Regions from separate parts of the Serratia sp. C2(1) genome, predicted to be linked through region 2. Evidence: predicted binding sites of a transcription regulator. Region 2 holds the regulator's gene; each other region holds the start of a gene.
The links. The regulator CRP, encoded in region 2, controls carbon source genes, mostly activating them, when cyclic AMP is high. The targets are predictions, from matches to a motif close to ATGTGANNNNNNTCACAT.
Positions count from the first base shown of each region.

Region 1: a site for CRP is predicted at 7,492-7,509, ahead of cdd (cytidine deaminase). Genes of this name have one in related genera too.
Region 3: a site for CRP is predicted at 6,917-6,934, ahead of V2S86_RS21620 (PTS mannitol transporter subunit IICBA). Genes of this name have one in related genera too.

Region 1 is NZ_JAZFBA010000001.1:2,529,656-2,540,130, reverse strand. It holds gene mglB (galactose/glucose ABC transporter substrate-binding protein MglB) at 1-827, shown strand, start outside; gene mglA (galactose/methyl galactoside ABC transporter ATP-binding protein MglA) at 1,004-2,512, shown strand; gene mglC (galactose/methyl galactoside ABC transporter permease MglC) at 2,524-3,534, shown strand; gene sanA (outer membrane permeability protein SanA) at 3,720-4,463, opposite strand; gene V2S86_RS11820 (NAD-dependent malic enzyme) at 4,631-6,328, opposite strand; gene cdd (cytidine deaminase) at 6,550-7,434, opposite strand; gene V2S86_RS11810 (CidB/LrgB family autolysis modulator) at 7,572-8,267, opposite strand; gene V2S86_RS11805 (CidA/LrgA family protein) at 8,264-8,671, opposite strand; gene V2S86_RS11800 (MFS transporter) at 8,810-10,045, opposite strand; gene V2S86_RS11795 (sugar ABC transporter substrate-binding protein) at 10,226-10,475, opposite strand, start outside.
Region 2 is NZ_JAZFBA010000006.1:20,956-31,430, forward strand. It holds gene V2S86_RS22750 (MFS transporter) at 1-484, opposite strand, end outside; gene V2S86_RS22755 (GNAT family N-acetyltransferase) at 516-1,433, opposite strand; gene V2S86_RS22760 (LacI family DNA-binding transcriptional regulator) at 1,676-2,656, shown strand; gene V2S86_RS22765 (PhzF family phenazine biosynthesis protein) at 2,715-3,497, opposite strand; gene V2S86_RS22770 (LysE family translocator) at 3,508-4,110, opposite strand; gene V2S86_RS22775 (hydrolase) at 4,229-5,209, shown strand; gene V2S86_RS22780 (YheU family protein) at 5,206-5,439, shown strand; gene V2S86_RS22785 (phosphoribulokinase) at 5,591-6,460, shown strand; gene V2S86_RS22790 (OsmC family protein) at 6,506-6,913, opposite strand; gene crp (cAMP-activated global transcriptional regulator CRP) at 7,293-7,925, shown strand; gene V2S86_RS22800 (YccS/YhfK family putative transporter) at 7,980-10,055, shown strand; gene argD (bifunctional acetylornithine/succinyldiaminopimelate transaminase) at 10,094-10,475, opposite strand, start outside.
Region 3 is NZ_JAZFBA010000005.1:73,351-83,825, forward strand. It holds gene V2S86_RS21590 (autotransporter outer membrane beta-barrel domain-containing protein) at 1-776, shown strand, start outside; gene V2S86_RS21595 (MFS transporter) at 760-2,103, opposite strand; gene glyQ (glycine--tRNA ligase subunit alpha) at 2,366-3,280, shown strand; gene glyS (glycine--tRNA ligase subunit beta) at 3,290-5,359, shown strand; gene V2S86_RS21610 (Fic family protein) at 5,399-5,653, opposite strand; gene V2S86_RS21615 (DUF3053 domain-containing protein) at 5,857-6,576, shown strand; gene V2S86_RS21620 (PTS mannitol transporter subunit IICBA) at 7,109-9,028, shown strand; gene V2S86_RS21625 (mannitol-1-phosphate 5-dehydrogenase) at 9,087-10,241, shown strand; gene V2S86_RS21630 (MltR family transcriptional regulator) at 10,415-10,475, shown strand, end outside.

The sequences.
Region 1 (10,475 bases), on a different contig from region 2:
TCACTCTGCTGATGAATGACTCGCAGAACGATCAGTCCAAGCAAAACGACCAGATTGACGTGCTGATCGCCAAGGGCGTGAAAGCGCTGGCGATCAATCTGGTTGACCCGGCGGCGGCCCCGGTGGTTATCGATAAGGCGCGCGCAAACGATATCCCTATCGTGTTCTACAACAAAGAACCTTCCCGCAAAGCGTTGGACAGCTACGACAAAGCGTTTTATGTCGGGACCGACTCCAAGGAGTCCGGCGTGATCCAGGGCCAACTGATCGCCAAGCATTGGAAAGCCAACCCGAACTGGGACCTGAACAAAGACGGCCAGATTCAGTATGTGTTGCTGAAAGGCGAACCGGGCCACCCGGATGCCGAAGCGCGCACCACCTACGTGGTGAAGACGCTGAACGAAGGCGGTCTTAAAACGCAGCAACTGCAGATGGACACCGCCATGTGGGATACCGCTCAGGCGAAAGACAAAATGGACGCCTGGTTATCCGGCCCCAACGCCAACAAAATTGAAGTGGTTATCGCCAACAACGATGCCATGGCGATGGGCGCGGTAGAAGCGCTTAAGGCACACAACAAATCCAGCATTCCGGTATTCGGCGTGGATGCATTGCCGGAAGCGCTGGCGATGGTCAAATCCGGCGCAATGGCGGGGACGGTGCTGAACGATGCCGACAACCAGGCTAAAGCCACCTTCCAATTGGCGAAAAACCTGGCAGCGGGCAAACCTGCCGCCGACGGCACCCAATATAAAATCGAAAATAAAGTGGTGCGCATTCCTTACGTCGGCGTAGATAAAGACAATTTGTCTCAGTTTGTTAAGTAAGTTCTGAGTTAACCCGTAATGACCCCGCCTGGGGTGCGCTCAGCGCCAACACCAGGAAAGCCGCAGGCGGGGGAATTTTTTTATTAAAATGACAGCCTATACCTACGAATTTCACCTTGCAGCTCACCAGGCTGCGGTTTGAAAGTTGATGGGTACAATAATAGCCAGGTGTATTTATGGCCGACAACCCACGCGAATTCCTCCTGGAAATGACCGACATCAGCAAGTCATTCCCCGGCGTCAAGGCATTGGATAACGTTAACCTGCGCGTTCGTCCGCACTCCATTCATGCGTTAATGGGGGAGAACGGCGCCGGGAAATCGACATTGTTGAAATGCCTGTTTGGCATTTATAAAAAAGATGCCGGCAGCATTGTTTTTCAGGGCCGGGAAATTGATTTCAAAAGCTCAAAAGAGGCGCTGGAACATGGCGTTTCAATGGTGCACCAGGAGTTAAACCTGGTCCTGCAGCGCACCGTCATGGACAACATGTGGCTGGGGCGTTACCCGACCAAAGGCATGTTTGTCGATCAAGACAAGATGTTGAAAGATACTCAGGCAATATTCGACGAGCTGGATATTGATATCAACCCACGGGATAAAGTGGGTACGCTATCGGTATCGCAAATGCAGATGATCGAAATCGCCAAGGCGTTTTCCTATGACGCCAAGATTGTCATTATGGATGAGCCGACATCATCACTGACGGAAAAAGAGGTGAACCACCTGTTCACCATTATCCGTAAGCTGAAAGAGCGCGGCTGCGGCATTGTCTATATCTCGCACAAAATGGAAGAGATTTTCCAGCTGTGCGATGAAATCACCATCCTGCGCGACGGGCAGTGGATCGCTACCCAGCCGCTGGAAGGGCTGGATATGGACAAGATCATCTCGATGATGGTGGGGCGTTCGCTCAGTCAGCGTTTCCCCGACAGGCAGAATACGCCGGAAGAGGTGATTCTGGAGGTGAAGAACCTGACGTCATTGCGCCAGCCTTCCATTCGCGATGTTTCTTTCGATCTTCACAAAGGTGAAATCCTCGGCATTGCCGGGTTGGTGGGCGCCAAGCGCACGGACATTGTGGAAACCCTGTTCGGTATCCGCGAGAAAGTGGCGGGCACCATCAAGCTGCATGGCAAGGCCATCAACAATCACAGCGCCAATGAAGCGATAAACCACGGTTTTGCACTGGTAACGGAAGAGCGCCGCTCTACCGGGATTTACGCCTATCTGGACGTGGGCTTCAACTCGCTGATATCCAATATCCGCAACTATAAAAATAAAATCGGTCTGCTGGACAACGCCCGGATGAAAAGCGACACCCAATGGGTGATCGACGCCATGCGGGTCAAAACGCCGGGTCATCACACCCATATCGGTTCGCTGTCCGGCGGCAACCAGCAGAAAGTGATTATCGGCCGCTGGCTGTTAACCCAACCGGAAATATTAATGCTGGACGAACCGACGCGCGGCATTGACGTCGGCGCCAAATTCGAAATTTATCAGCTGATGACGGAATTGGCGAAGAAGGGCAAGGGGATCATTATTGTCTCGTCCGAAATGCCGGAGCTTTTGGGAATTACCGACAGAATACTGGTGATGAGTAATGGTCAGGTTGCGGGCATCGTTAACACCAAACAGACCTCGCAAAATGAAATTTTACGTCTCGCATCCCTGCACCTTTAAGGATCAGAATTATGAACGCGCTGAATAAAAAAACTTTGTTCACCTATTTTAAAGAAGGTGGCATTTACGTGGTATTGCTGGTGCTGCTGGCAATTATTATTATCCAGGACCCGACGTTCCTCAGTTTAATGAACCTGAGCAACATCCTGACCCAGTCATCGGTGCGCATCATTATTGCACTGGGCGTGGCCGGGTTGATCGTCACTCAGGGTACCGATCTGTCCGCCGGGCGCCAGGTCGGGCTGGCGGCGGTGGTAGCGGCAACGTTGCTGCAGTCGATGGACAACGTCAATAAGGTGTTTCCGCATATGGAAACCTGGTCGATTCCGCTGGTGATCTTGCTGGTGTGCGCCGTTGGCGCGGTGATCGGCCTGGTGAACGGTTTGATCATTGCCTACCTCAATGTGACGCCGTTTATTACCACTCTGGGTACCATGATCATCGTCTACGGCATCAACTCGCTGTATTACGATTCTGTCGGCGCTTCGCCGGTAGCGGGGTTCGATCCGAAGTTCTCTACCTTTGCCCAGGGATTCCTGCGCTTTGGCGACTTTAAGCTGTCGTACATTACCTTCTACGCCATTATCGCGATTATTTTTGTCTGGATCCTGTGGAATAAAACCCGCTTCGGCAAAAATATCTTCGCCATCGGCGGTAACCCGGAAGCGGCAAAGGTTTCCGGCGTGAACGTGCCGTTGAACCTGATCATGATCTATGCGCTGTCCGGCGTGTTCTATGCCTTCGGCGGCCTGTTGGAAGCCGGCCGTATCGGCAGCGCCACCAACAACCTCGGCTTTATGTATGAGCTGGATGCCATTGCCGCCTGCGTGGTGGGCGGGGTGTCCTTTGCCGGTGGGGTGGGAACGGTGCTGGGCGTAGTGACCGGGGTGATCATCTTTACCGTCATCAACTACGGGCTGACCTACATTGGCGTTAACCCTTATTGGCAGTACATCATCAAGGGCGGCATCATTATCTTCGCCGTGGCGCTGGACTCGCTGAAATACGCCAAGAAGAAATAATCTTATACCCGTCGTCTTTCAAGCCGCAGCGTTGTTACCTGCACTAGCTCACCCCAGTTACTTACTAAAGTAAGCGCCTGGGGATGAGCGAGCTGGTCGCCTAGCTGCAACTCGAAAGCCATAGGGTATAAAATATGGAAAAAACGGTCGGCAAATGCCGACCTTTTTTATTTTCACCGTTGCGGCTAAGGCTGTTTGGCCTTTTGTTTTTCTGCTGCCAGCTTGTGTTCCAGTTCAACCAATTGCTCCGGCGACACCGCCGGATAACCCTGGGCATCCTCCGGTACCGCGTGCATGGAGGAGATGGGGATCAGCGGGCCGAGGAAGCGCGGTTCGCGCTTGAGTATGTACAGGTCGGTCAATGCGCCAAGGCGGGCGAAGATCTCGCGAGCACGCACCGTCATCATGTCTTTCGGCGACGGCACTGCGTAGCACTGGGCCTGGATCCCCATATGCAGGGCAATAAACAGCGCGCGCTCGCAGTGGAAACGTTGAGTGATAATGATGAAGTCATTGGTGTCGAACACCTTGCGGGTGCGCACTATGGAGTCCAGGGTACGGAACCCGGCGTAATCCAGTACGATATCGCTGGGTGCCACGCCGGCGGCGATCAGATCGCGGCGCATGGTCATGGGCTCGTTATAGCTTTGCTGGGCATTGTCTCCGCTCAGCAGCAGGTATTTCACCTTGCCGCTGTTATAGGCGTTAATCGCGCCCTGAATGCGGTAACGGTAATATTGGTTGATGACGCCGGTACGGTAATATTTGGCGGTGCCAAGTACCACACCGACCTGGCGATGAGGCAGCCCCTGGAGTTCGTCATAAACGTAAGGTGCGGTTTTCCAACTGATCCAGCGATCGAGCGCGAGCGCCGAGAGCATCAACACCGTAATGATGATGAACAGGCTGATTATCAGGCGTTTCCACATGTTGTTGCCTTACGCGCAGGGGTTGAAAAAGAGGGTTCAAGGCTACTTTACCTGACTGGTCGAAGCAAGCTGTCCGCTGCCTGAAGCACGTATTGCGCCGCATTTTTAGGCGCTTTTGACAATAAAAAAGGCCCGGCGTGCCGGACCTTGTGTTTCACCTGCGCAAATCAGAACGAGGTGCGCTTGTAGCTGCGGTACTGTGGCCGCCAGAAGTTGTGTTCAATGGCCTTCGACAGCGCTTCTTCAGAGGTGACGACCGCCATTCCCTGCAGCTGCGCCGCTTTGCCCACTTCCATCGCGATGCACTTGGATACGCCCTGAATATCGTCGATATCCGGCAACAACGCACCATGTCCGTCGGTCGCCAGCGGCGAACAATCCGCCAGCGCGCGGCTGGCGGCCATCAGCATGGCGTCGGTCACGCGGGTCGCACCGGAGGCCAGCACGCCCAAACCAATCCCCGGGAAGATATAGGAGTTGTTGCATTGGGCGATAGGGAACAGCTGGTCTTTATAGCTCACCGGCGCAAACGGGCTGCCGGTCGCGACCAGCGCGGCACCGTCGGTCCAGTTGATGATGTCTTCCGGGCGGGCTTCCACGCGCGAGGTCGGGTTGGACAGCGGCATGACGATCGGGCGCGGACAATGCTTGTGCATTTCGCGGATCAGCTCTTCGGTAAACAGGCCCGGTTGGCCGGAAACGCCGATCAAAATGCTTGGTTTGGCGTTACGCACCACCTCCAGCAGAGAGATAGCGTCGCTGGAGGTCTGCCATGACGCCAGGTTTTCGCTTTTTTGCACCAGCTTGCTCTGGAAATCGAGCAGGTTAGGCAGTTTGTCGGTCAGCAGGCCGAAACGGTCGACCATGAAGACCTGGGCGCGGGCTTCGTCTTCGCTCAGTCCTTCGGATTTCATCTGCGCGATAATCTGCTCGGCGATGCCGCAGCCGGCTGAACCGGCGCCAAGGAAGGTCACGGTTTGATCGCGCAGCTGGCTACCGGCGGCACGGCTGGCGGCGATCAGGCTGCCAAGGGTGACTGCTGCGGTGCCCTGAATATCGTCGTTGAAGCAGCAAATCTCATCGCGATAGCGGTTCAACAGCGGAGTGGCGTTGTTCTGTGCGAAGTCTTCGAATTGCAGCAGCACGTTTGGCCAGCGGCGTTTTACTGCCTGAATGAACTCTTCGACAAAGGCGTGGTATTCATCACCGGAGATGCGCGGGTGGCGCCAGCCCATGTACAGAGGATCGTTGAGGCGCTGCGGGTTGTTGGTGCCAACGTCCAATACTACCGGCAGGGTATAGGCCGGGCTGATGCCGCCGCAGGCGGTATACAGCGAGAGTTTGCCGATAGGAATGCCCATGCCGCCGATGCCCTGATCGCCCAGGCCGAGGATGCGTTCACCGTCGGTGACCACGATCACTTTAACGTTTTGCTTGGTGGCGTTTTGCAGCATGTCGTCGATGCGATCGCGGTTCGGGTAGGAGATAAACAGCCCGCGTGCGCGGCGGTAGATATCGGAGAAATGCTCACAGGCTTCGCCGACCGTTGGGGTGTAGATGATGGGCATCATCTCGCTCAGATGCGCATCCAGCAGGCGGTAGAACAGGGTTTCGTTGGTATCCTGGATATTGCGCAGATAGATGTGTTTGTCGTTGTCGTTCTTGAAATCCTGATACTGACGATAGGCGCGCTCAACCTGCTCTTCGATGGTTTCCACCGCTTCAGGCAGTAAACCGTGCAGGTTGAAATGGCTGCGTTCATCCTCGGTAAAGGCGCTGCCTTTGTTCAGCAGCGGAAATTCCAGCAGAATCGGGCCGGCGTAAGGGATGTAGAGGGGGCGTTTGCTTTCGTATTCAAGTTCCATTGTTTTGCTCTTCAACGTATCGGATAGCTTTTATGATGCCGATCCTAAAAGATCGGGAAAATATGTACAGCAATTGTTATCGGATCATGAGGTAAATTGGCGCAATTATCGACGATCACGTCCTAATTTAACTAAAGAAAGTGTTTTAAGACGTGAATGTCATTGTAATCGGCTTACGGGGCTGTTAACAGCGGCGCCGGGCGGCACCGCCGTGATCGGGATTAGAAAGTGATGCGGCTGACGTTTTGGCAACCCAGCGCTTCCAGCGTGGCGCGGGTAGCATCCCACTGGGTGAGGATAGCGGTTTGCGGCTCGGCCAGTACCGCGCGGCGGATTTTCTGGCAGTCGCTTCCGGAGACGTTCAGCAGAATCAACGCAGCTTGCAGCGGCGGCAGGCTCGGGTTAAAGGCGGCGTTCTCCGCATAACGCCCGGCGTAAATCGTGCCGTCTTCGGCCTCCAGTGCGACACCGCTGTGGGCATTGCTGTAGGGTGCATGGCTTTGGTTGGCGGCGGCCAGCGCGGCTTTCTCCAGTTCGTCAGACAGCGTCAACTGGTAGCCCTGATCGACCCGGTCCATCAACAGCGTGGCGATATCCAGATCTTTCGGGCCGAACGAATCCGGCAGATAGTCGCCAAGCGTGGCCGGATCACGGCCGGGCAGGCGAATTTGCAGGCCGCTGCCGCTGTTCAGTTCGTTCATAAACTGGCGGCAGTGGCCGCAAGGCGTGTAGTTAACGGTGATGGAGACCAGGCCAGGCTCCCCGCGCAGCCAGGCGTGGGTCACGGCACACTGTTCCGCATGAATGGTTTGTTGCATCGGCGCACCGCTGAATTCCATATTGGCGCCAAAATACAGATTGCCGCTTTGGCCGCGGGCAATGGCACCGACGTGGAAATGGGAGATCGGCGTTAACGAGCAAGCCGCTGCCAGAGGCAGCAGGGCAAATGCCAGAGCATCATCATCCAGCCCGCAGCGCTGCTTGATCGCGTCTACCTGCTGCGCCTCGAACATGGCCGGGAAAGCAGGCGCATCAAAATAAGGCAGCAGGGCGGATTGCAATGTCGCGGACAGTTCGCCGAAAGCGGTGTGAAAACGCGGGTGCATAGAAACTCTCTCTACAGGTTAACGGGATAACATTTTAGGCAGCCTTGCGGCAATAAAGTGTGATTTAAGTCTCTTTATTGATGAAAGCAATGCAATGAAAACGATAAATGCGGGATGTATCGCAAGTTTCCAACCCATTAACCGAACAAATGCAGCAGCATCGGGAAGACAAAGGGTGCCAGCAGCGAAGTAATAATCCCGCAAATCACCAGCGCCAGCGAGCTGAAGGCGCCTTCCTGATAGTCCATTTCCGCACAACGTGCCGTGCCTATCGCGTGCGAAGCGGTGCCCATGGCCAGGCCACGCGCAGAACGGGTGGTGATTTTCAGCACTCTGAACAGAGAATGGCCCAATACCGAGCCGAAGATGCCGACGAAAATAACGCAGACGGCGCTGATAGCGGGGATGCCGCCAAGAGATTCCGCTACCGCCATGGCGATCGGCGTGGTGACGGATTTCGGCATGATCGACGCGGCAATCTCCGGCGTTGCGCCCATCCACAGCGCGATGGCACCGCCGCTGATCATCGCCGTCATGCTGCCGATAAAGCACACGGCGATAATCGACTTCCAGCGGGCGCGGATCTGATGCAACTGCTCATACAGCGGAAAGGCCAGCGCCACCACCGCCGGTTGCAGCAAGTCGTTGAGGATTTTGCTGCCCTGAAAATAGCGTTCATAGGGAATGCCGATCAGCAGCAGCAGCGGAATGATCACCGCCATGGAAACCAGCAGCGGGTTCAGCAGCGGCATTTTCAGCCGCTGAGCCAGCCAGCGTGCCGCAAAGTAGACCAGTAAGGTTAACGGCAATGACCACCAGATTTCATGGATCATTTTTTGCCCTCCGCAGGATCGCCACTGCCGATGATTTTACGCTCGCGGTGAAAATAATGAGAGGTGCAGGCGACGACGATCAGCACCATCAGGGTGCTGATAATGCAGGAAACCACCAACGGGCTGAGATGCTCGATGATTTGGCTGTAATAGTTCATCACGCCGACGCCAATCGGCACGAACAACAGCACCATATAGCGGATCAGCAGATGACAGCCGGGTTTGACCCATTTCGCCGGCAAAATTTGGCTGGAGAGCAGGGCGAACAGGATCAGCATACCGATAATGCTGCCGGGAATGGCGATCGGCAGCAGTGTTGCGATGGCATTGCCGGCAAACAAGCAGAGGTAGATAAGGACAATTGCCCTCAGGTATTTCCAGCACAATGCGAACATGTTGGCTATCACCTTTTCCCGTTTAACTGATGTATTCATCATACAATTAAACCGTGACCTGCGCCACAAATCACACCATGAATTCTCTCTATGACATCCATGCCCGTTGGGCAGGTTGACAGCCCCGGCGAAAGGTTGCGCGTGATCTTATTCCACGTGTTCCACGGGGGTGGCGAGAGCATTTGGATGCTGTTTTTGCGCCAGCCGGTGGCCGAGGAAAAAGAATAACAGGCTCAATAACGCGGCGGCAATCAACATCAGAAACATCAGTGGTGGTGCGGCGTAGCTGAGGATAAAACCGCAGATCACCGGATTGATGGCGCCCCCCAACGCACTGAGGTTTTGCACGCCATAGTAGCTGCCTTTCAGATGCGGTGGGGCGATAAAGTCGATAAACATATATTCCACCGGGATGACGATAATCTCCCCCAGCGTGAATATCGCCATGGCCACCGCCCACAACCATACGGATTGCCCCGCCAGCATAAACCCGATCAGCCCGACAATGAAAAACACGGTGCCCAGCACCAGCCAGCGCAGCATGTTTTCCTGACGCATCCCCCGGCTCAGCAAATATTGCAAGGCGATGACGATGCAGGCATTGACGATCATCACCACGCCAATGATTTTGTATGCGAATGCCGCGTTCGAGACGATGATCAGGTATTGCGACAGGTAGCCGGTGAACTGGCCGAATACCACCGCCCCCAACGTACTGCCGAGCGTAAAGTAAATCAGCCGACGATCGCTGCGCAGGATGGCCAGCGTCTGACGAAAATCAGGCAGTGTGATCGGCGAGGGGGCGGCTGCCGCAGGCTGCCCGGGGTGCTGTTGCCCACGCAGACGAAAGCTCAGTGTCGCCACCGTCAATAAGGCCAGCCCGCCGGAGAGATAGAACGGCAACAGCGGGCTCAGCTCGGCCACCATAACGCCCAGAGATGACCCCACAGCCCAGCCGACATTTACCAGCGTGTAGTTGAGTGAGAAGGCTTTTATGCGCTGTGCGGCCGGCAACCAGTCGGCAAAGCACGCTTTAATGGTGATGCCCAGCACCGAATAGGCAGTATGCAGGATCGCCAGTACCAGAATGATTCCTCCTGGGCGCGGGATCCACGGGATGGCGAAAAAACTCAGGGCGAACAGTAAAATGGAAAGCAGGATCAATGTGTTCTTGTTGAACTTGTCCACCAGATAGCCGCCATACAGGCTGGCGAAAATGCCGATCGTCAGGCTGATACCCAGAATAATGCCGACGCTTTTCGGCAACAGGTGGAAATGCCCGGTCAGATAGATAGTAATGAACGGTAGCGTGGCACCACGGCCAATGGTCAATACCAACGAGCTAGCCAGCAATGCGACGATAAGCGGTGGGAATCCCTTCATGTCAGACCTGTTTATGCATACAGTTATTGAGCGATATTGATAACATAGCTCATTTTGGCCGACTGGGAAGATGTAGTGTGAAAAAAAGAGGTTACACCGCCGCTTTTCACGCCGCTGTTGCCCCGATTAATGGGCGCCGCATGCAGCGCCCATACTCTACCTGGGAATAAGCGGAAGAGATTATTTGCCTGACTTGGCCTGCAGCGTGGCGAACCACGGCTGGATAAAATCGTTGCTGTTGCCCCAGCCCGGGATGATTTTTGCCAACCCGGCCACGTTGATCGGCCCCGGCTGGCTGGCCAGCAACGCCTGCGGAATGGACGCCGCCTTGAATTCATAGGTTGCAGGCGTAGGTTCACCGGCAATCTTGTTCGCCACCAGGCGCAGGTTTACCGCACCAATCAGCTTGGTATCCACCGCTACGCTAACT
Region 2 (10,475 bases):
CGACAATCAGCCCGGCGACAATCCAACCCAGGGTGCCGAACGCTCGCACCACCGGGAAGGCTTTATCGCTGTTGCTCAGGCTGTAAAACGCCACGTTGTTGCTCAGGGCAATGGTCGGCATATAGCAAAGCATATAGCCGAAGATAATCCACAGCAGGCCACTCTGACCGGAGGAAAAGAAGCCGGGCATCAGCCACAGCAACCCCGCGCCGATCAGATGCAAGATGCCCAGAACCTTCTGCGAAGCGAAGAAGCGATCCACCACCATGCCAAGCACGAAGGGTGACAGGATCGAGGCAATCGGCCCCGTGGAATAGGCATCGCCTATAATTGCCGCCAGCCCGTATTTGCCCATTACTACGCCAAGCGTGACGTACCAGGCGCCCCAGACAAAAAACTGCAGAAACATCATCAGCGCCAACCGCGGCACCGCCCATTTGAATGCGACACTTCCGGCCCTCAGGACCACGCTGTCAGTTTGCATAACTCCCCCATCGGTATTGTTGTGATGTTGTCTAACCGCTTTCCGGCAGGAAGGACGGCATAACCACACCGCCGGGATGCTGCGCTCGGCCTTTCACCTGCGCCAAATGTAATTCACAAATCCGCCCGCCCCACTGCAACAGCACCTGGCTGAGGGCGGAACGTCGTGCCGGCACCAGCACCACCGGCACGCTGCCGCGATGATGACGGTCCAGCATCCAGCCCAGCAGTTCGAGGGCGCACTCTTCGCTGTGGCAGCAGCCCGGCCCGAGCAAACGTGAGGCCGGATGCGCCACCGAAGCCAGATAGCCGCCAATGCCGCCATCGAGTTCCCACACCGCGACACGCCATAGCCCGCTCGCGTCATTAAGGAAATAGTCGATATCATTTCGGCGTTCGATACCCAGCAGTTCGCGCTCCAGCAGCAGGATGCCGGGTAAATCTTCCTGCCGTGCGGCGCGCACCCGACCGCGCGTCAGCCGGGGAAATGAAAAGCCCTGCGCCGGTACCGCTATCGCCATGTCCTGATAAACGGCATAGGGCGCAAAACCGGCGCGGTGATACAACGCATAGGAATCCATATTCAGCGCACTGGACAGCAGCCGCACCGGCAGATCGCCCGCCAATTCGTCGGCCTTGGCCAGCAACTGCGCGGCGATGCCGCAACCAAAGTAATCCGGATGAACATTCATGATGCCCAGCCCGAGATGAGTGTCACGCGGGTGGAAGAAACAGGAACCGCAAAGCACGCCTCGCTCGTCGCGGGCAATCCAGTGATGCCCGCGGTCCAGTCGATGGTAAATATCAACAAACAATTCGCAGCTTTCCGGCCCGGCGGGGAAAATAGCCTCCCGGCCATGGCGTTGGTACCAGGCATTGGTCGAAAGATGAATCAGCCGAGCAATCTCACTGCGATCGCCATTTTCCGCCAGCTTCAGTTGCACTCGCATTCGCCACCTCTTTTCGGTTCTGAACTGAGCGAAATGATGCGAAATCGTAAAATGTAATCGATTTCATTTTCACCATGAGCAAAATGTAATCGATTTCTTTTTTTCAGCAACCTGATTAATGTAGGGAGAGGCATTCATTATTTGAATTTGTAAGCAACGTCACAAACCGGAGGTCGGGGTCGTACTTTATCCCGAGCTTCGGCATATTGTGCGAGGCAAATGGGCAGAAGGAACAGCAAACCATGTCGATCGAAAAAGTGGCGAAAATGGCCGGGGTTTCCGCAGCCACGGTATCGCGGGTATTGAACGGCCAGCAGATCGTCAAACCGGTCACCCGGGAAAAGGTGCTGGCGGCAATCCGCGAATGTGATTATCAGCCCAATCTGCTGGCGCGCCAGCTGCGCACCTCCCGCAGCCGTATGCTGCTGGTGCTGGTATCCAGCATCACCAATCCCTTCTGTTCGCTGGTGGTGCGCGGCATCGAGGAAGAGGCCGAACGTCACGGTTACCACATTCTGTTGTGTAACTCCGAATCCAATCCGACAAGGGAATCCGCTTACCTCAGCCTGCTAAGCGGCAAGGTGGTCGACGGCGTGATCACCATGGATGCCGTCAGTTGCCTGCCGGGCCTGACCGCCATGATCGGCGACTTCCCCTGGGTGCAATGCGGCGAAGGCGATCCTGACTTCCGCGCGTCCTCCGTGACCATCGATAACCATCAAGCCGCCGTCGCCGGCGTACGTCATCTGGCAGGTCAAGGTCGCCGACGTATCGCATTGATCAACAGCGATATGCGCTACCTCTATTCGCAACAGCGGGAACAGGGCTACCGTCAGGCACTGGCCGATTTGGGGCTGGAATATTGTCAGGTGGAGTACGTAGAGGGACTGGAGTATGCCGCCGGCGCACAGGCGATGGCGCGCCTGTTGAGCGCCGAACAGCGGCCCGACGCGGTTTTCGCCATCTCGGACGTGATTGCCGGCGGTGCGATGAGCACCTTGCACCAGCAAGGATTGCGCATTCCCGAAGACGTCGCGGTGATGGGTTTCGACGGCGTGCCGTTCGGGGCCATCACTACCCCGCCGTTGACCACCATCGAACAACCTATGCATCAGTTTGGCATTCGCAGCGTGCAGCTATTGCTGGAGAAAATTAAAAACCCGCAGTTACCGCCAAGCAATGAAGTGCTGACATGGCGCCTGGTAGAGCGGGGTTCAGGCTGAACGCCCGAGGTCGGCGGCAAGCGTTCCCCGCCCCCTGCACCAGCGGCGCCGTAAATGTTTAAGGCGTGATAACGCCACGTAAAAACGTCCGTGCATAGCCGCCAATCCGCGTGCGATCGCCTTTCCATTCGCAAAACAGCTCACCGCCACGGGCGGAAATCTGCCGGGCGTGCAGCTTATGGCGCCCCAGGCGCGCAGCCCAATAAGGTGCCAGCGTGCAGTGCGCAGAGCCGGTCACCGGGTCTTCGCCGCCGTCGAGGGTAAAATAACGCGAGACAAAATCGACCTTTTCACCCGGGGCACTGACGATAACCGCGCGGCCGGCCAGCGCGATTAACGCCGGGATGTCCGGCTGCAACGCCCGCACCTGGGCTTCATTTTCCAGCAGCACCAACAACGCGGTAGCCTGCCACACGTCTTGCGGTTTCACGCCAAGCAGCGCCCCCAGCCCGGCCGGTTGTGCCACCTTTTGCGGCAATCGCGAAGGGAAATCCAGGATTAACCGCTCGCCGTCGTCGGCATCACGCTTGACGTACAGCTCACCGCCGGCCGAGCGGAAGCGGATATCCTGCAGTGCCGGATTCACCACGCTGAACATCACATGCGCCGCCGCCAGCGTGCCGTGGCCGCAGAGATCCACCTCACGCTGCGGGGTGAACCAGCGAATCGCCGACATATCGCCATCGTCCCAGACAAAACTGGTTTCCGGCAGGCACAGCTCATTGGCAATGGCCTGCATCTCGGCAGTCGATAACGGCTGTTTCAGCAGACATACACCCGCCGGATTGCCACGCAAGCCTTCGCCGGTAAACGCCACTACGTGGAAGTAATTGTCCGTCATCCGCAACTCCTTACTGCCAGATAAGTAACACACAGGCTGCGGTTAACAGCCCCATGGAAAGGTTAAAAATGATCCAGGCCTTTTTGCTGCGCAGCAAACGACCAATCACCGTGCCGAACCCCAGCCAAATCACCCCGGCGACGACATTCACCACGAAAATACCCAGCGCAATCGCCAGAATAGAAGCGTTATATTTATCGCCCGCCAGACTGAAGCTCGCCACCGCGCCCAATGCCATCAGCCAGGCCTTGGGGTTGAGGAACTGCAACAGCCAGCCCTGATACAACCTTATAGGCTGCGGTGGCGCCACGTCGGTTTCCAGCTTTTCATAGGCGGCGGTAGCGACTTTCCACGCCAGCCATAGCAGGTACAGGCTGCCGAGGACTTTCAGGATCAGGTGCAGCGCAGGGTAAACCAAAATCAGGCTACCGACGCCGAATGCCACCAGCAGCAAAATGCTTTGCATGCCGAGCATAATGCCCAGCATCAACAGCAGTGAGCGCATAAAGCCGAAGTTGGCGCCGGAGGTGGTCAGTAACATATTGTTGGGGCCAGGCGTGATCGCGGCAACCCACAGGAAACCTAACAACGAAAGAAATAAACTCGGTTCCATGAAGCGGGTGCTCCTCACCCGGGGCGTTTTTTGCAGTATTATTGTTAATTCATGGTATTGAAGCTAACAGTGCGCTATTGATCAGACAATAGCCGCCAATAAGATTTTTACTCAGGTTATGCATGAATCCTTTCGCCCTTTGACCGGGGCCAGTAACCCACATTTGCAAACGCTGCTGCCACGGCTGGTGCGCCGCCGCGTGCGGTTGAAACCGCACTGGCAGCGGCTGGAATTGCCCGACGGCGATTTTGTCGATCTCGCCTGGAGCGAAGATCCGGCGCAGGCCGCCGGCAAGCCGCGCGTGGTGCTGTTTCATGGGCTGGAAGGCAACTTCTACAGCCCCTATGCCCATGGTTTGCTCAGCGCCTGGCGCGAAAAAGGCTGGCTCGGCGTCGTTATGCATTTTCGCGGTTGCAGCGGCGTACCGAACCGCAAACAGCGCATCTATCACTCCGGGGAGACGGAGGATGCACGCTTTTTTTTGCGGTGGCTGCGTGCCACCCACGGCGAAGTGCCGACGGCGGCGGTTGGCGTCTCGCTCGGCGGCAACATGCTGGCCTGCTATCTGGCGCAGCAAGGGGCAGACAGTCTGTTGCAGGCGGCGGTGATCGTGTCCGCACCGCTGATGCTGGAGCCTTGTTCGTTGCGAATGGATCAAGGGTTTTCGCGCGTTTATCAGCACTATCTGCTCGGGCAGTTGAAACAAAACGCCACCCGCAAGCTGCTGCACTACCCCGACACCCTGCCGCTCAAACTGCCGCAACTCCGGGCACTGCGCCGAATCCGCGATTTTGACGATGTCATCACCTCACGCGTTCACGGCTTCAGCGACGCCACCGATTACTACCGTCGTTGCAGCGCGCTGCCGCTGTTGCCGGCAATTCAGACGCCGCTGCTGATCATCCATGCCAAAGACGATCCCTTCATGACCGACGCAGTGATCCCCGACATCGCCAGCCTGCCGCGCAACATTGAATACCAGCTGACCGAGTTTGGCGGCCACGTCGGCTTTGTCGGCGGCAGTTTGAACAAGCCCCACATGTGGCTGGAATACCGCATTCCATCCTGGCTTTCCCCTTATCTGGAACCCGCAACGTGATTATCCCCTGGAAAGAACTGGAGACCGAGACCCTGAACAGCCTGATCGAATCCTTTGTGCTGCGCGAGGGCACCGACTACGGCGAACACGAACGTTCGTTGGAGCAGAAAGTGGCAGACGTTCGCCGCCAGTTGCAAAACGGCGAAGTACTGCTGGTGTGGTCAGAACTGCATGAAACCATCAACATCATGCCGCGCGGGCAGTTCCGCGCCGGGCAGGAAGAAATTTAGTGCCTGCCGGTTCTATGACTGACGGAAAAAATCAGGTAACAATGAATCATTGCAAACCCGCGCGCGGAATTTTGCCCTTGGCAAAAAGGCGTCAAACAGACCAATAACCCTACTCTGACGCCGGCGCATTTAACACGGAGTGACAACCACCATGTCCGCCAAACATCCCGTTATCGCAGTGACCGGCTCCAGCGGCGCCGGCACCACCACCACCAGCGTGGCGTTCCGCAAGATATTCCAGCAGTTGAACATCCGCGCGGCGGAGCTGGAAGGCGACAGCTTCCACCGCTATACCCGGCCGGAAATGGACGCGGCGATCCGCAAAGCGCGCGATCTGGGTCGTCATATCAGCTATTTCGGGCCTGAGGCCAACGACTTCGGCCTGCTGCAACAGAGCTTTATCGAGTACGGCAAGAACGGCACCGGACGGTCGCGCAAGTATCTTCATACCTACGACGAAGCGGTGCCCTATAACCAGGTACCCGGCACCTTTACACCCTGGGAAGCGCTGCCAGCGCCGACCGACGTGCTGTTCTATGAAGGGTTGCATGGCGGCGTAGTTACCGAACATACCGACGTGGCCAAACATGTCGATCTGCTGGTCGGCGTGGTACCGATCGTTAACCTGGAGTGGATACAAAAACTGATCCGCGATACCGGCGAGCGCGGCCATTCCCGTGAAGCGGTGATGGATTCTGTGGTGCGTTCGATGGAGGACTATATCAACTACATTACGCCGCAGTTCTCCCGCACCCACATCAACTTCCAGCGCGTGCCGACGGTCGATACCTCCAACCCGTTCGCCGCCAAAGCCATTCCTTCACTGGATGAAAGCTTCGTGGTGATTCATTTCCGTGGGCTGGATCAGATCGATTTCCCTTATCTGCTGGCAATGCTGCAAGGCTCGTTTATCTCGCACATCAATACGCTGGTCGTGCCGGGCGGCAAGATGGGGCTGGCGATGGAGCTGATCATGGCGCCGCTGGTGCAGCAACTGCTGGAAGGCAAAAAAATCGAGTAATGGGCCGGAGCGCGGCGGCAGGCCGCGCCCCTAAATTCTTGCGTTTTACGCCACGTCGCGGATTTCAAAGCTGTGGGTCACGCTGGCGGCCTTGTTCAGCATCAGCGATACCGAGCAATATTTCTCGGCGGAGAGGTTCACCGCACGTTCAACGATCTTGTCGGTCAGATCTTTACCGGTCACGATAAAATGCAGGTTGATATGGGTAAATACGCGCGGCGCTTCTTCACGCCGTTCGGAGGTCAGTTTCACCTCGCAATCGCGCACGTCATTCCGCCCTTTTTTCAGGATCGACACCACGTCGATAGCGCTGCATCCGCCCACCGACATCAGCACCATTTCCATTGGGCTGGGCGCTTTATCGCCGGCATTGCCATCCATCAATACCTGATGGCCGGACGCGGATTCACCCAGAAACGTCAACCCTTCTACCCACTTAACTCTTGCCTGCATGCTGGTCACTCCGGTTAATTTCTTAAAATCAGGGTACGCTTTCGCATAGAAACTGGCAACGGAACCTGATGCTAATCATGCGCGAGCAAGACAACACGAGACACCCGCCTCACTCTGTGCTACAAACAGAGCCGCAATAAATCTTTCCGGGACACTGATTTCAGGGAAACTCCCAGAGAAAGGCTCCTTTACCGGTATGTTAATAGAATGTAGCTTGCAGCTCTCCCGGCAAGTTAATATGCTAGAGCGACAGCGTATATTTATGACACGCCTCAAAACCTGCTGCCAGCCACCCTTAAAACAACGGCGACAGCACGTTTTACAGGGAACTCTGACCCCTGTGACACAAGGCAGCGATAACAACAGAGGATAACAGCGAATGGTTCTCGGCAAACCGCAAACAGACCCTACACTCGAATGGTTCCTGTCTCATTGCCATATCCACAAATATCCATCCAAAAGTACGCTGATTCACCAAGGTGAAAAAGCCGAAACGCTTTACTACATCGTAAAAGGCTCCGTCGCGGTGCTGATTAAAGATGAAGAAGGTAAAGAGATGATCCTGTCCTACCTTAACCAGGGGGATTTCATCGGCGAGCTTGGATTATTTGAAGAAGGCCAGGAGCGTAGCGCCTGGGTCAGGGCGAAGACCGCCTGTGAAGTGGCTGAGATTTCTTACAAGAAATTCCGCCAGCTGATTCAGGTCAACCCGGACATCCTGATGCGCCTGTCAGCGCAGATGGCAAGCCGCCTGCAAGTGACCTCAGAGAAAGTGGGTAACCTCGCCTTCCTGGACGTTACCGGCCGCATCGCGCAAACGCTGCTGAACCTGGCGAAACAGCCCGATGCCATGACTCACCCAGACGGCATGCAGATCAAAATCACCCGCCAGGAAATTGGCCAGATCGTCGGTTGCTCACGTGAAACCGTCGGCCGCATTCTGAAAATGCTGGAAGATCAAAACCTGATCTCCGCCCACGGCAAAACCATTGTCGTTTACGGCACGCGTTAATCACTGAAAAAACGGCGCGATGATTCGCGCCGTTTTTTTATGCCCCGACCGACCATGTGGCGTCGACTGATTTACCACCCGGAAGTCAATTACGCACTGCGGCAAACGCTGGTGCTGTGTCTGCCGGTGCTCCTTGGCCTGCTGATTGGCCACCTGCAACTCGGCCTGCTGTTTTCCCTGGTTCCCGCCTGCTGTAACATCGCCGGGCTGGACACGCCCCACAAACGTTTTTTCAAACGCCTGATCGTCGGCGGCTCACTGTTCGCACTCAGCAGCCTGTTGCTGCAGCAGGCGTTGCTATGGCAACTGCCGCTGCCGGCGTTAATGCTCGGCCTGGCCCTGCTGCTCGGCGTCAGCGGCGAAATCAGCCCGTTGCATGCCCGCCTGCTCCCCGCCGCGTTGATCGCCGCCATTTTTACGCTCAGCATGGCCGGCACGGTGCCGCTGTGGTACGCCCCCTTGCTGTATGGGGTGGGGACAGCCTGGTACGGCCTGTTCACCTGGTTCTGGTTCAAGCTGTGGAAAGAACAGCCGATGCGCGAATCGCTGAGCCAGCTTTATCTGGAACTGGCGGACTACTTCGAAGCCAAGTATTCCCTGTTGACCCAACATACCGATCCGCAAACTGCGTTACCGCCGCTGCTGGTGCGCCAGCAAAAAGTGATGGACCTGATCAGCCTGCTGTATCAGCAGCTTAACTTTTTGCCGCACGCCAATAATCTCGAGCAAAAACGCCTGCAACGGACCTTTCAGGTCGCGCTGGATTTGCAGGAGCACATTACCGTCAGCCTGCACCTGCCGGAAGAAGTGCAAAAGCTGGTGGAGCAGAGCCAGGCCGAGGCGATTATCCGCCGCAATGCGCAGGTGATTGCCGGCCGGCTGCGCACGGTGGCGCACGATATTCTCTACCATCAATACTCCCAGCGCTTCAGTATGACCCACGAGCTGGCCGCCCTGGAGAAAGTGGCCGCACAACACCCCGACAACCCGGTGGGTCAGTTCTGCTACTACCACTTCAGCCGTATCGCTCGCCTGCTGCGCACCCAGCATCCGTTATACCGCCGCGATCTGATGGCCAATCAAAGCCGCCTGCCGTTCTGGCCGGCGCTGTTCAGCTACCTGTCGTTCAAATCCAACGCCCTGCGCAATGCGGCCCGTCTGGGGGTGATGCTGGCGGCGGGCAGCAGCCTGGGTATGGTGTTCAACCTGCCAAAACCTTACTGGATCCTGCTGACCATCATGCTGGTGAGCCAGAACGGCTACAACGCCACCCGGGTGCGCATCCAGCACCGTGCGCTCGGCACATTGGCCGGGCTGGTGATCGCCGCCGGGTTGCTGCAGTTGCAGATGCCCGAGAGCGCTACCCTGAGCGTGATGTTGGTCATTACGCTGGCGGCCTATCTGGTTTCGCGTAAAAACTACGGATTGGCGGTGATCGGCTTTACGGTGACGGCGGTCTATACCCTGCAACTGCTGGCGCTGAACGGCACGCATTTCCTGATCCCTCGCCTGATCGACACCCTGATCGGCTGCGTGTTGGTGTTCGGCGGCACCATCTGGCTGTGGCCACAGTGGCAAAGCGGCCTGCTGCGCAAGAACGCTCATCAGGCGCTGGAGAAAGATCAACAGGCGCTTCGCCTGCTGCTGGAAGAGCAGGAACCCGATCCCAGCGCGCTGGCTTACGCGCGCATGCAGGTGAACCAGGCGCACAACGCGCTGTTCACTTCGCTTAACCAGGCGATGCAGGAGCCGGGGTTTGAATCCAGCTATCTGGCAGATATGCGCCTGTGGGTGACGCACAGTCAATTTATTGTCGAACACCTGAACGCCATGACCATTCTGGCGCGCGAGCACTATATGCTGACGCCAAAGCTGGCGCAGGAGTATCTGCAAACCTGCGAGATCGCGCTGCAAAGCTGCCAGCAGCGGCTGGAATACGACGGGCCGAGCGGCAGCAACAGCATCATGCAGCCACCGGATTTACGCCCGGAAATGCCGGTCACCGAGATGGAGCGCCACCTGCGCCGTATTCTGTCCCACCTGAGCGTCATGCACACCATTTCATCGCTGGCCTGGCGCCAGCGCCCGCATCACGGCATCTGGCTGAAACGCAAACTGCGCGATCAATAAGGGCGCCCTGCGGCGCCCCTTGTCATCCCGAGATGGGATTAAGCGTTAATCACGTCCTGCACCGCCAGCTCAAACAGCGCCATGCCATCGTCGATGTCTTTCAGTTCCACGACCAGAGAAGGGGCAAAGCGGATCACATTAGGACCGGCATTGAGGATCATCAGCCCACGCGCGGCGGCGGCGGTGAGGAAATCTCGCGCCTTGCCGTGATACGGTGGCGTGAGTTCGGCGCCAATCAGCAGCCCCATGCCGCGAATATCGCTGAAAATACCGTATTTTTCGCCAATCTTCTGCAATGCCTGCACGTACAGGAGATGACGTTGTTCGATGCCGCTCAGCACTTCCGGGGTATTGATCACGTCCAGCGCCGCTTCCGCCACCGCACAGGCCAGCGGGTTACCGCCGTAAGTGGTGCCATGG
Region 3 (10,475 bases), on a different contig from region 2:
CCAACAAGGCGGCGGGCGATGGCAACGCCACCACCCATAATCTGACGGTTGGGGTAGATTATCAGTTGACCGAAGGCTGGCTGATTGGCGCGCTGATATCCGGCTCCAATGACGATCAACAGCCGTCCAGCCGCTATGAATATAAGGCACGCGGTCTGTTGTTGTCGGCCTTTACCGCCCTTGATCTGTTTGAGCACGGCTGGGTGAATGCCGATCTGCACTACGCGACGATGGATTACGACGATATTCGCCGCAGCATGCAGCTTGGGCCGCTAACCCGCACCGAAACCGGCTCGACTTCCGGCAAGCAGTGGGGCGCGCGCCTTACCGCCGGATACGACTTCCCCATTACCGCTTACCTGACTAGCGGCCCGATGGCGCAATTTGCCTGGGATTACAGCAACGTCTCCGGTTACAGCGAGGATGGCAACAACAGCACCTCAATGCGCTTTAACGACCAGACCTACCATTCGCAGATCGGCGCGTTGGGCTGGCGGCTGGACAGCAAATTCGGTGTGTTTAATCCGTACGCCGAAGTCAGCTATCAGCATCAGTTTGGCGATGATGTCTACCGCGCCGGCGGCGGGCTGAAGTCCACGCAGACCTCGTTCACCCGCGACAGCGCCGGCCAGGATAAAAACTGGGTGGATGTGACGCTGGGGGCGAACATGCCGCTGACTGACCAGGTAGCGGCGTTCGCCACCGTTTCGCAAACCGGCGGCCTGAGCAGCGGCGAACAGTTTATGTATAACGTCGGCGTCAGCGCGCGGTTTTGACGCTTAGGGGCACAGATTCAGCGCCTGTGCGGGTTTCCTGCATCTTCCTTTCCGGTTGCAGCAGGGTCATGCACAGCATGCTGCAGAAGGATACCGCGGCGGTGGCGAAGAACATGGCGCCATAGCCGTGGTGCTGCGCCAACCAACCGCTCAGCATCGGCGCGGTGATCGATGCAATATTGGCGATCGCCAGCGTCATGCCGCTGTAAGCGCCCACCGACGCCTTCGGCGTGACGTCGATCACCACCGACCAATACACGTTATTCACCAGCGCATTCAGCGCATTGCCCAGCGTCATCAACAGAATGATTTCGGTCGCCGTGCTCATAAACGGGATCAGCAGGAAGCAGGTGGCGGTCAGCAGCAGCGTCACCGCCGCAAACAGGTTGCGCGCCAGCCGCAGGTTGTCGAAACGTCTCAGCAAAGCATCGGCGATGCGGCCGCCGAGCAGCACGGTAAAGCAGGCGCCGCTCCACGGGATCATCGCCACATACCACAGCGAGTGCAGATCGTAATTAAAGGTGTCCTGCAGGTATTTCGGCCCCCAGGTGACCAGCACAAAGGTGACGTAGAGGAAAGAGAAGTAACCCAGGGCGTTAAACACCAGCGTGCGGTTCGTGAAAAATGCCCACCACGGCAGGTGCGGTTGCCGGCTGTCCGGCTCCTGATCGGCGTCGATGGCCGCCAGTTCGGTGGCGTTAACCTGAGGATGCTCCTGCGGCGTATCGGTAAAGAAGCGGGCGAACAGCAAAATGGCGATCAGCGAGAACAGGCCCAGCAGGATAAACATGCTGCGCCAGTCATCGGTCAAGAGCAGCAGCCCCACCGCCAGCGGTGCGGTGAGCAGCGAGCCTACCTGGGTGCTCAACAGGCCGATGCCCAATGAAAATCCCCGCTCCTTGCGCGGTGCCCAGTTGGCGATGGTTTTGTTCATCAGCGCGTAGGCCGGGCCTTCGGCAAAGCCGAACATGATCCGCAGCGCGGCGAAACCCATGATCGCCGAGCCACCGAACAGCGCCACCCCCAACTCGCCGGCCCAGGCGGTGGCGATCTCCAGCAGCGACCATAGCGCCCCGGCCATCAGCCAGACTTTTTTGGTGCCGATACGGTCGGCCAAAAAGCCGCCGCACAGCGAACCGAACAAATAACCGAAGCCGAAGTAGCCCAGTACGGCACCCAGTTGCGCCTTGTTGAAGTTGAATTCATGCGAGATGTCGTTGGCGGCGAAAGATAACGCGCCGCGATCGACGTAGTTGATCAGCGCTATAAAAAACACCATGGCGAAAATACGGTAGCGATAGCGGCTGTCGGTTAAGGCGTTGGTCATCAGCGAACCTCCTGAAACGTTTGATATCAGGACGCTGCAAGGTTGGTGCCAGTCTCGTTGGCCGTTGCGGGACGGGATGCGGCGGGGGGCGAGGGCATCGAACGGGCGCTTGGTAGGCGCATTTGCCCTAAAAGAGTGCATGAAAAGGCGGCGCTTCTTTGCCGATTCGCAGTTGTTGCCGGATTCTGGCTGTATATCTTACGGTCAACGGGTATACTGGCCCATTCCATATAAATCCACTTGTATCGCGTGCGAATTCAACATGCAAAAGTTTGATACCAAGACCTTTCAGGGCCTGATCCTGACACTGCAGGACTATTGGGCGCGCCAGGGCTGCACCATTGTTCAACCATTGGACATGGAAGTCGGCGCGGGAACCTCTCACCCGATGACCTGCCTGCGCGCACTCGGCCCAGAGCCGATTGCCGCCGCCTATGTGCAGCCGTCCCGTCGCCCGACCGACGGCCGTTACGGTGAAAACCCTAACCGCCTGCAACACTACTATCAGTTCCAGGTGATCATTAAACCGTCGCCGGACAACATTCAGGAACTGTACCTCGGTTCGTTGAAAGAGTTGGGTCTGGATCCGACCATCCACGATATCCGCTTCGTAGAAGATAACTGGGAAAACCCGACGCTCGGCGCCTGGGGCCTGGGCTGGGAAGTGTGGCTGAACGGCATGGAAGTGACGCAGTTCACTTACTTCCAGCAGGTCGGCGGCCTGGAGTGCAAACCGGTGACCGGCGAGATCACTTACGGTCTGGAGCGCCTGGCGATGTACATTCAGGGCGTGGACAGCGTCTACGATCTGGTCTGGAGCGACGGCCCGCTGGGTGTGACCACCTACGGCGACGTGTTCCACCAGAACGAAGTGGAGCAGTCCACTTACAACTTCGAGTATGCCGACGTCGACTTCCTGTTCTCCTGCTTCGAGCAGTACGAGAAAGAAGCTCAGTCGCTGCTGGCGTTGGAAAAACCGCTGCCGCTGCCGGCTTACGAACGTATTCTGAAGGCCGGCCACACCTTCAACCTGTTGGATGCGCGCAAGGCGATCTCGGTGACCGAGCGTCAGCGCTATATTCTGCGCATCCGCACGCTGACCAAAGCCGTTGCCGAGGCCTACTACGCTTCCCGTGAAGCGCTGGGCTTCCCGATGTGCAAAAAGAACGAGAACTAAGAGGCAGCCATGACTCAACAGACTTTCCTGGTGGAAATCGGCACGGAAGAGCTGCCGCCGAAGGCTCTTCGTTCACTGGCAGAATCCTTTGCCGCGAATTTTACCGCCGAGCTCGATAGCGCCAACCTCGAGCACGGCGAAGTGAGCTGGTTTGCCGCTCCGCGCCGTTTGGCGCTGAAAGTGGCCAATCTGAGCGCCGCGCAGGCCGATCGCGAAGTCGAAAAACGCGGCCCGGCGATTGCCCAGGCGTTCGACGCAGAAGGCAAGCCGAGCAAAGCGGCCGAAGGCTGGGCGCGTGGCTGCGGCATCACTGTCGATCAGGCCGAGCGTCTGGTGACCGACAAAGGCGAGTGGTTGCTGTATCGCGCCCATGTCAAAGGCCAGTCCGCGCAAGCGCTGCTGGCGGGCATGGTCAGCACTGCGTTGTCCAAACTGCCGATCCCGAAACTGATGCGTTGGGGCGACTCCGATGTGCAGTTCGTGCGCCCGGTACACACCGTGACCCTGCTGCTGGGTTCAGAACTGATCCCGGGCACCGTGCTGGGCATCGAATCTGCGCGCACCCTGCGCGGCCACCGCTTTATGGGTGAAGCCGAGTTCACTATCGACAACGCCGACCAATACCCGCAGATCCTGCTGGAGCGCGGTAAGGTGATTGCCGATTACGAAGCCCGCAAGGCGTTGATCAAGCGCGACGCCGAGCTGGCGGCGCAGCAGATTGGCGGCAAGGCCGATCTGAGCGAAAGCCTGCTGGAAGAAGTGGCCTCGTTGGTGGAATGGCCGGTGGTGCTGACCGCCAAATTCGAAGAGAAATTCCTGGCGGTGCCGGCGGAAGCGCTGGTGTACACCATGAAGGGCGACCAGAAGTATTTCCCGGTGTATGACGCTGCGGGCAAACTGTTGCCGAACTTTATCTTCGTGGCGAATATCGAATCCAAAGATCCGCAGCAAATCATCTCCGGTAACGAGAAGGTGGTGCGCCCGCGTCTGGCCGATGCCGAATTCTTCTTCAATACCGACCGCAAGAAACGTCTGGAAGACAATCTTCCGCGTCTGGAAACCGTGTTGTTCCAACAGCAACTGGGCACCCTGCGCGACAAGACCGATCGCATCCAGGCGCTGGCGGGCTGGGTTGCCGGCCAAATTGGTGCCGACGTTAACCACGCTACCCGCGCGGGCCTGCTGTCGAAGTGCGATCTGATGACCAACATGGTGTTCGAATTCACCGACACCCAGGGCGTGATGGGCATGCACTACGCGCGCCACGACGGCGAAGCGGAAGACGTTGCCGTTGCGCTGAACGAGCAGTATCAACCGCGCTTTGCCGGTGATGCGCTGCCGGAATCGCTGGTGGCCTGTTCGCTGGCGATCGCCGACAAGATGGACACCCTGGCCGGTATTTTCGGCATCGGGCAACATCCGAAAGGCGACAAGGATCCGTTCGCTCTGCGCCGCGCTGCATTGGGTGTGTTGCGCATCATCGTTGAGAAAAACCTGCCGTTGGATCTGCAGACCCTGACCGAAGAGGCCGTGCGCCTGTACGGCAGCAAGCTGAGCAATGCCAAGGTCGTCGACGAGGTTGTCGAGTTCATGCTGGGCCGCTTCCGCGCCTGGTATCAGGAAGAAGGTCACGCCGTCGACACCATTCAGGCGGTGTTGGCACGTCGTCCGACCAAACCTGCAGACTTCGACGCGCGCGTCAAAGCCGTGACCCACTTCCGTACCCTGGAAGAAGCGGCAGCGCTGGCGGCGGCCAACAAGCGGGTGTCCAATATCCTGGCTAAATCCACCGATACGCTGAACGATCGCGTTCATGCAGCGGTATTGAAGGAAGCGGCCGAGATCCAACTGGCGACCCACCTGGTGGTGCTGCGCGACAAACTGGAGCCGGTGTTCGCGGCAGGCGACTATCAGGATGCGCTGGTGCAACTGGCTGCCCTGCGCGAGCCGGTGGATGCATTCTTCGACAACGTAATGGTCATGGCTGAGGATGACGCCGTGCGCGTCAATCGCCTGACGCTGCTGAGCAAGCTGCGTGAGCTGTTCCTGCAGGTGGCGGATATCTCCGTATTGCAGTAAGCGGTTCTGCCGTGAAAAAGGCGCCTGCGGGCGCCTTTTTTATTGCTGGCGGCGCTGTGCTGCGGTGAGCCGGTATTTTTGCAGACGGCTGTTGGGTTTATCCGGTAGCGTCATTTCGATCCATCCTGCATTCAGCGCAGGTTGCAGATAACGTTCGCGGAAAGATTTCCGATCCTGCCGTTGCAGCTCGCTCTGAATGGCCTCGCGCGACATCTCTCCCTTTAGCGCCGCTAACAGCTCGCCGACTTGGGGGGTAAGGCTTTGCTCCAGCGCCCGCAAAATCATCTCCAGCATAAATTCCACAAAGGGTGCGCAGTCGGTGCGTGTGACAGAGTCCCCGTTACCGCCCATGAGCGGCCTTTCACCACAGAATCGCAACCGAATGGTGAATCGCGTATCGGAACGCATTCAGTTGATCTATTCTTATAGGCGCAAGGAGTGCAACAAAAGGGACGGAGTCCGATGAGAAAGCAGGTTTATAACAGGAGTTATGTCACATGGCGGTAGGGATCCAGAGCAGAGTTTTCGCGCGTTGGTTGGCCCCGGTATTGGCATTGTTGGTGGTCATGCAATTGACCGCCTGCGGCGATAAAGAGCCGGAACAACGCAAGGCGTTTGTTGATTACTTACAGAATACGGTTATGCGCAGCGGCGCGAAAATCCCGACGCTGAGCGAAGATCAGAAGCAGAAATTCGGCAACTATGCCGGTGATTACGCCATCCTGGTCGGTTTTTCACAGCAGTTGTCCAAATCGCTGGATGCCAGCCTGACGCCGGCGTTGGATCAGATTAATCAGATCCGCACCGCCCAGGATTACATGAGCAAGCGCGATTCGCTGCAGCAATCCGTTGGGGCGCTGAACCTGCTGGGCCAGCAGATTCAGTCGGCCAAGTCACAGGCGGACACCTCGCGGGCGGCACTGAAGCAACCTGACGATCTGAAAGCCGTTTATAATCAGGTGTATGACAAGATTGTCACCGGGCCGGCCAATGCGCTGATGCCGGTTATCCCTACCACCGCCAGTTTCGTTCAGGATCTGGTGCAAGTTGGGGATTTCCTGCGGACCCAGGGCAATCAGGTGAGCTTCAACAATAACGGCGTGCAGTTCCGTACTTCGCAGCAGGCAACGCAGTACAACACCATGATGTCGAATCTGGTGGCCAAGCAGCAGGATTTACTGAATGCACAGAAAACCGTCGCGAGCGTGACCCAGTAATTGTTTTTAAGAGGCCGGCTTGCCGGCTTCTGTTATTTATCCCCCCAGCTTTCCAATAGCTTGCTCACTTCTTCCCCAGCGCTTCTGTACTACACTTCAATGAATCACCGTATTTCGTCATGTAGTTTTCTTACATTCATCACGTCGCTATTTGCCTGCGGGATGAATGTTCACAGGGAAGGTCTTCCCCAAACCAGGATTCGGCAGTCACCGATAAAATAAATTGTGATATTTATCACAATTTAAAAACAAACACGCATCATGAAAGTGTGATTCAAATCACTGTTTTTGCGAATTTACGCCGATTTTTTTCGCGTTGTGTTTTTTTTACACCGAATAATTGTGATGTATATCACTATAAGTGCCCGGTGTATGGGGTGTTTGGTGTGATGTTGATCACGAAAAATCCGTGAAGTTCGCGTAGTAAAAACAGCGTGATAGAGTCCACTCGCAGACAGCACCAACACGGCTGGATCGTAACAACAATAATCACGCGCTCTATTGTCAGCGCGTAACAATAGGGGTGTGTTTTATGTTTTCACCAGACATCAAAGTCAAAGTTCAAAACTTTGGCCGCTTCCTGAGCAACATGGTGATGCCCAACATTGGCGCCTTTATCGCCTGGGGTATCATCACCGCGTTATTCATTCCTACCGGCTGGCTGCCAAATGAAACCTTAGCCAAACTGGTTGGCCCAATGATCACCTATCTGTTGCCGCTGCTGATCGGTTATACCGGTGGGCGACTGGTAGGGGGCGAACGCGGTGGGGTTGTCGGTGCCATCACCGCCATGGGGGTGATCGTCGGTGCAGACATGCCGATGTTCCTCGGCGCGATGATCGCCGGTCCGCTAGGGGGCTGGGCGATCAAGCATTTTGACCGCTGGGTCGACGGTAAGATCAAAAGCGGCTTCGAGATGTTGGTGAACAACTTCTCCGCCGGCATTATCGGTATGCTGCTGGCGATTTTGGCATTTATGGCCATTGGCCCCTTGGTCGAAGGGTTGTCGCATATCCTCGCCGCCGGTGTAAATATCATGGTGAGCAACAACCTGTTGCCGCTGGCATCCATCTTCGTTGAACCGGCAAAAATCCTGTTCCTGAACAACGCCATCAACCACGGTATCTTCTCGCCGCTGGGCATTCAGCAGGCGACCGAAACCGGTAAATCCATCTTCTTCCTGATTGAAGCTAACCCAGGCCCGGGCATGGGGGTGCTGATGGCATACATGTTCTTTGGCCGAGGCAGCGCCAAGCAGTCCGCCGGTGGTGCGGCAATCATCCACTTCTTCGGGGGGATCCACGAAATTTACTTCCCGTACGTGCTGATGAACCCGCGCTTGATTCTGGCGGTGATCCTGGGCGGTATGACCGGCGTGTTCACCCTGACCCTGCTGAATGGGGGCCTGGTATCTCCAGCTTCCCCTGGCTCGATCCTGGCGGTGTTGGCGATGACGCCGAAGGGCGCTTACTTTGCTAACCTGGCGGCGATCGGTGCAGCCTTTGTCGTGTCATTCGCGGTCTCCGCCTTCTTGCTGAAAACGTCGAAAGTGAAGGAAGAGGACGATCTGGAAGAAGCGACCCGCCGCATGCAGGAGATGAAATCTCAGGCTAAAGGCGGTGCCGTGGCTCAGGCGGCGGTGGACGGCGACCTGACTACCGTACGTAAAATCATCGTCGCCTGCGATGCGGGCATGGGGTCCAGCGCCATGGGCGCCGGCGTACTGCGCAAAAAAGTGGCGGATGCCGGGCTGAAAAACATCTCAGTGACCAACAGCGCCATCAATAGCCTGCCGGACGATGTGGATTTGGTGATCACCCACCGCGATCTGACCGAGCGGGCGATGCGCCATGCGCCGCAGGCCCAGCACATCTCGCTGACCAACTTCCTCGACAGCAAGTTGTACAGCGATCTGACCGAACGTCTGGTGGCGGCCAACAAAACCACCGATAACCAGCAAAAAGTCATCAGCACGCTTGACGACAGTTTTGAAGCGACCGAGCAAAACCTGTTCAAACTGAGCGAAAGCAACGTGTTCCTTAACCTGCAGGCCAGCGACAAAGAGCAGGCGATCCGCTTCGCCGGCGAACAGCTGGTTAAAGGCGGCTACGTAGAGCCGGAATACGTCCCGGCGATGCTGGAGCGTGAAAAACTCACCTCCACCTACCTGGGCGAGTCGATCGCGGTACCGCATGGCACCATCGAAGCCAAAGATCGGGTGCTGCGCACCGGCGTGGTGTTCTGCCAGTATCCGCAGGGCGTGCGCTTCGGGGATGAAGAGGATGAAGTGGCGCGACTGGTTATCGGTATCGCCGCCCGCAACAACGAACATATCCAGGTGATCACCAGCCTGACCAACGCGTTGGATGACGAAGGCGTCATCGAGCGGTTGGCGAATACCACCAGTGTGCAGGAAGTGTTGGATCTGCTGGGTGGCAAAAAAGCCGGATAACAGAATCATTTTAAGGGGTGCAGCTTGCTGCACCCTTCGACATTGGAAAGGTAGGAATATGAAAGCATTACATTTCGGTGCAGGGAATATTGGGCGTGGCTTTATCGGCAAGCTGCTGGCGGACGCGCACGCCGAACTGACCTTTGCCGACGTTAACCAAAGCGTACTGGACCTGCTGAACAGCCGCAAAAGCTATCAGGTTCACGTCGTGGGCGAGCAGGCGCGGGTTGAGAGCGTGAATGACGTCAGTGCGGTTAACAGCGGCAGCGAAGAGGCCGTGGCGCTGATCGCCGAAGCGGACATCGTGACCACCGCCGTCGGCCCGCAGATCCTGGCTAAAATTGCCGGTACAATCGCCAAAGGGCTGATCAAACGCCATCAGCAGGGCAACAGCCGGCCGCTGAACATCATTGCCTGCGAGAACATGGTGCGCGGCACTAGCCAGTTAAAACAGCACGTGTTCGACGCGTTGCCGCAAGACGAGCAGGCGTGGGTCGAACAGCACGTCGGCTTTGTCGATTCGGCGGTGGACCGCATCGTGCCGCCGGCGGAAGCGGGCAGCAGCGATCCGCTGGAAGTGACGGTAGAAACCTTCAGCGAGTGGATTGTCGATCAGACCCAGTTCAAGGGCCAACCACCGGCGATCGCCGGCATGGAATTGACCGATAATCTGATGGCGTTTGTCGAACGCAAGCTGTTTACGCTCAATACCGGCCACGCCATCACCGCTTACCTTGGTCAACAGGCCGGTCTGCTGACCATCCGTGATGCGATCCTCGATCCTGCTATCCGCCGGGTGGTGAAAGGCGCGATGGAAGAGAGCGGTGCGGTGCTGATCAAACGCTACGGCTTTGACGCCGACAAGCACGCCGCCTATATCGACAAAATCCTCAGCCGCTTTGAAAACCCGTACCTGCACGATGATGTAGAGCGCGTGGGCCGCCAGCCGCTGCGCAAACTGAGTGCCGGTGACCGTTTGATCAAACCGCTGCTGGGCACGCTGGAATATGGCCTGCCGCACGCCAACCTGATCCAGGGCATTGCCGCCGCCATGAGCTACCGCAGCGAGCAGGATCCGCAGGCGCAAGAGCTGGTGGCGTTGCTGGCCAAATTGGGGCCAAAAGCGGCTCTGGCGCAAATTTCCGGTCTGCCGGTTGAAAGTGAGGTTGTAGAACAGGCCATTGCTGTGTATAACGCCATGCAGCGCCAATAGGCTATTTTACTTGCCATTTTACGGTTGGGCAGTGCTCGAACTCCTCACGTACTACGTGTACGCTCCGGGTTCTGCGCGCTGTCTGCCCGCAAACTGGCTGCGACAATAACGCCTATGGTATTAAATTAGTGGCCGATACAGCACACCCCTCCCACGCCATTCGAAAAGCGACGATGGAAGAAGCACAGGCATTTGAAAACCAGGTTCTGGAAAAGCTGAACGCAGGCAAGACGG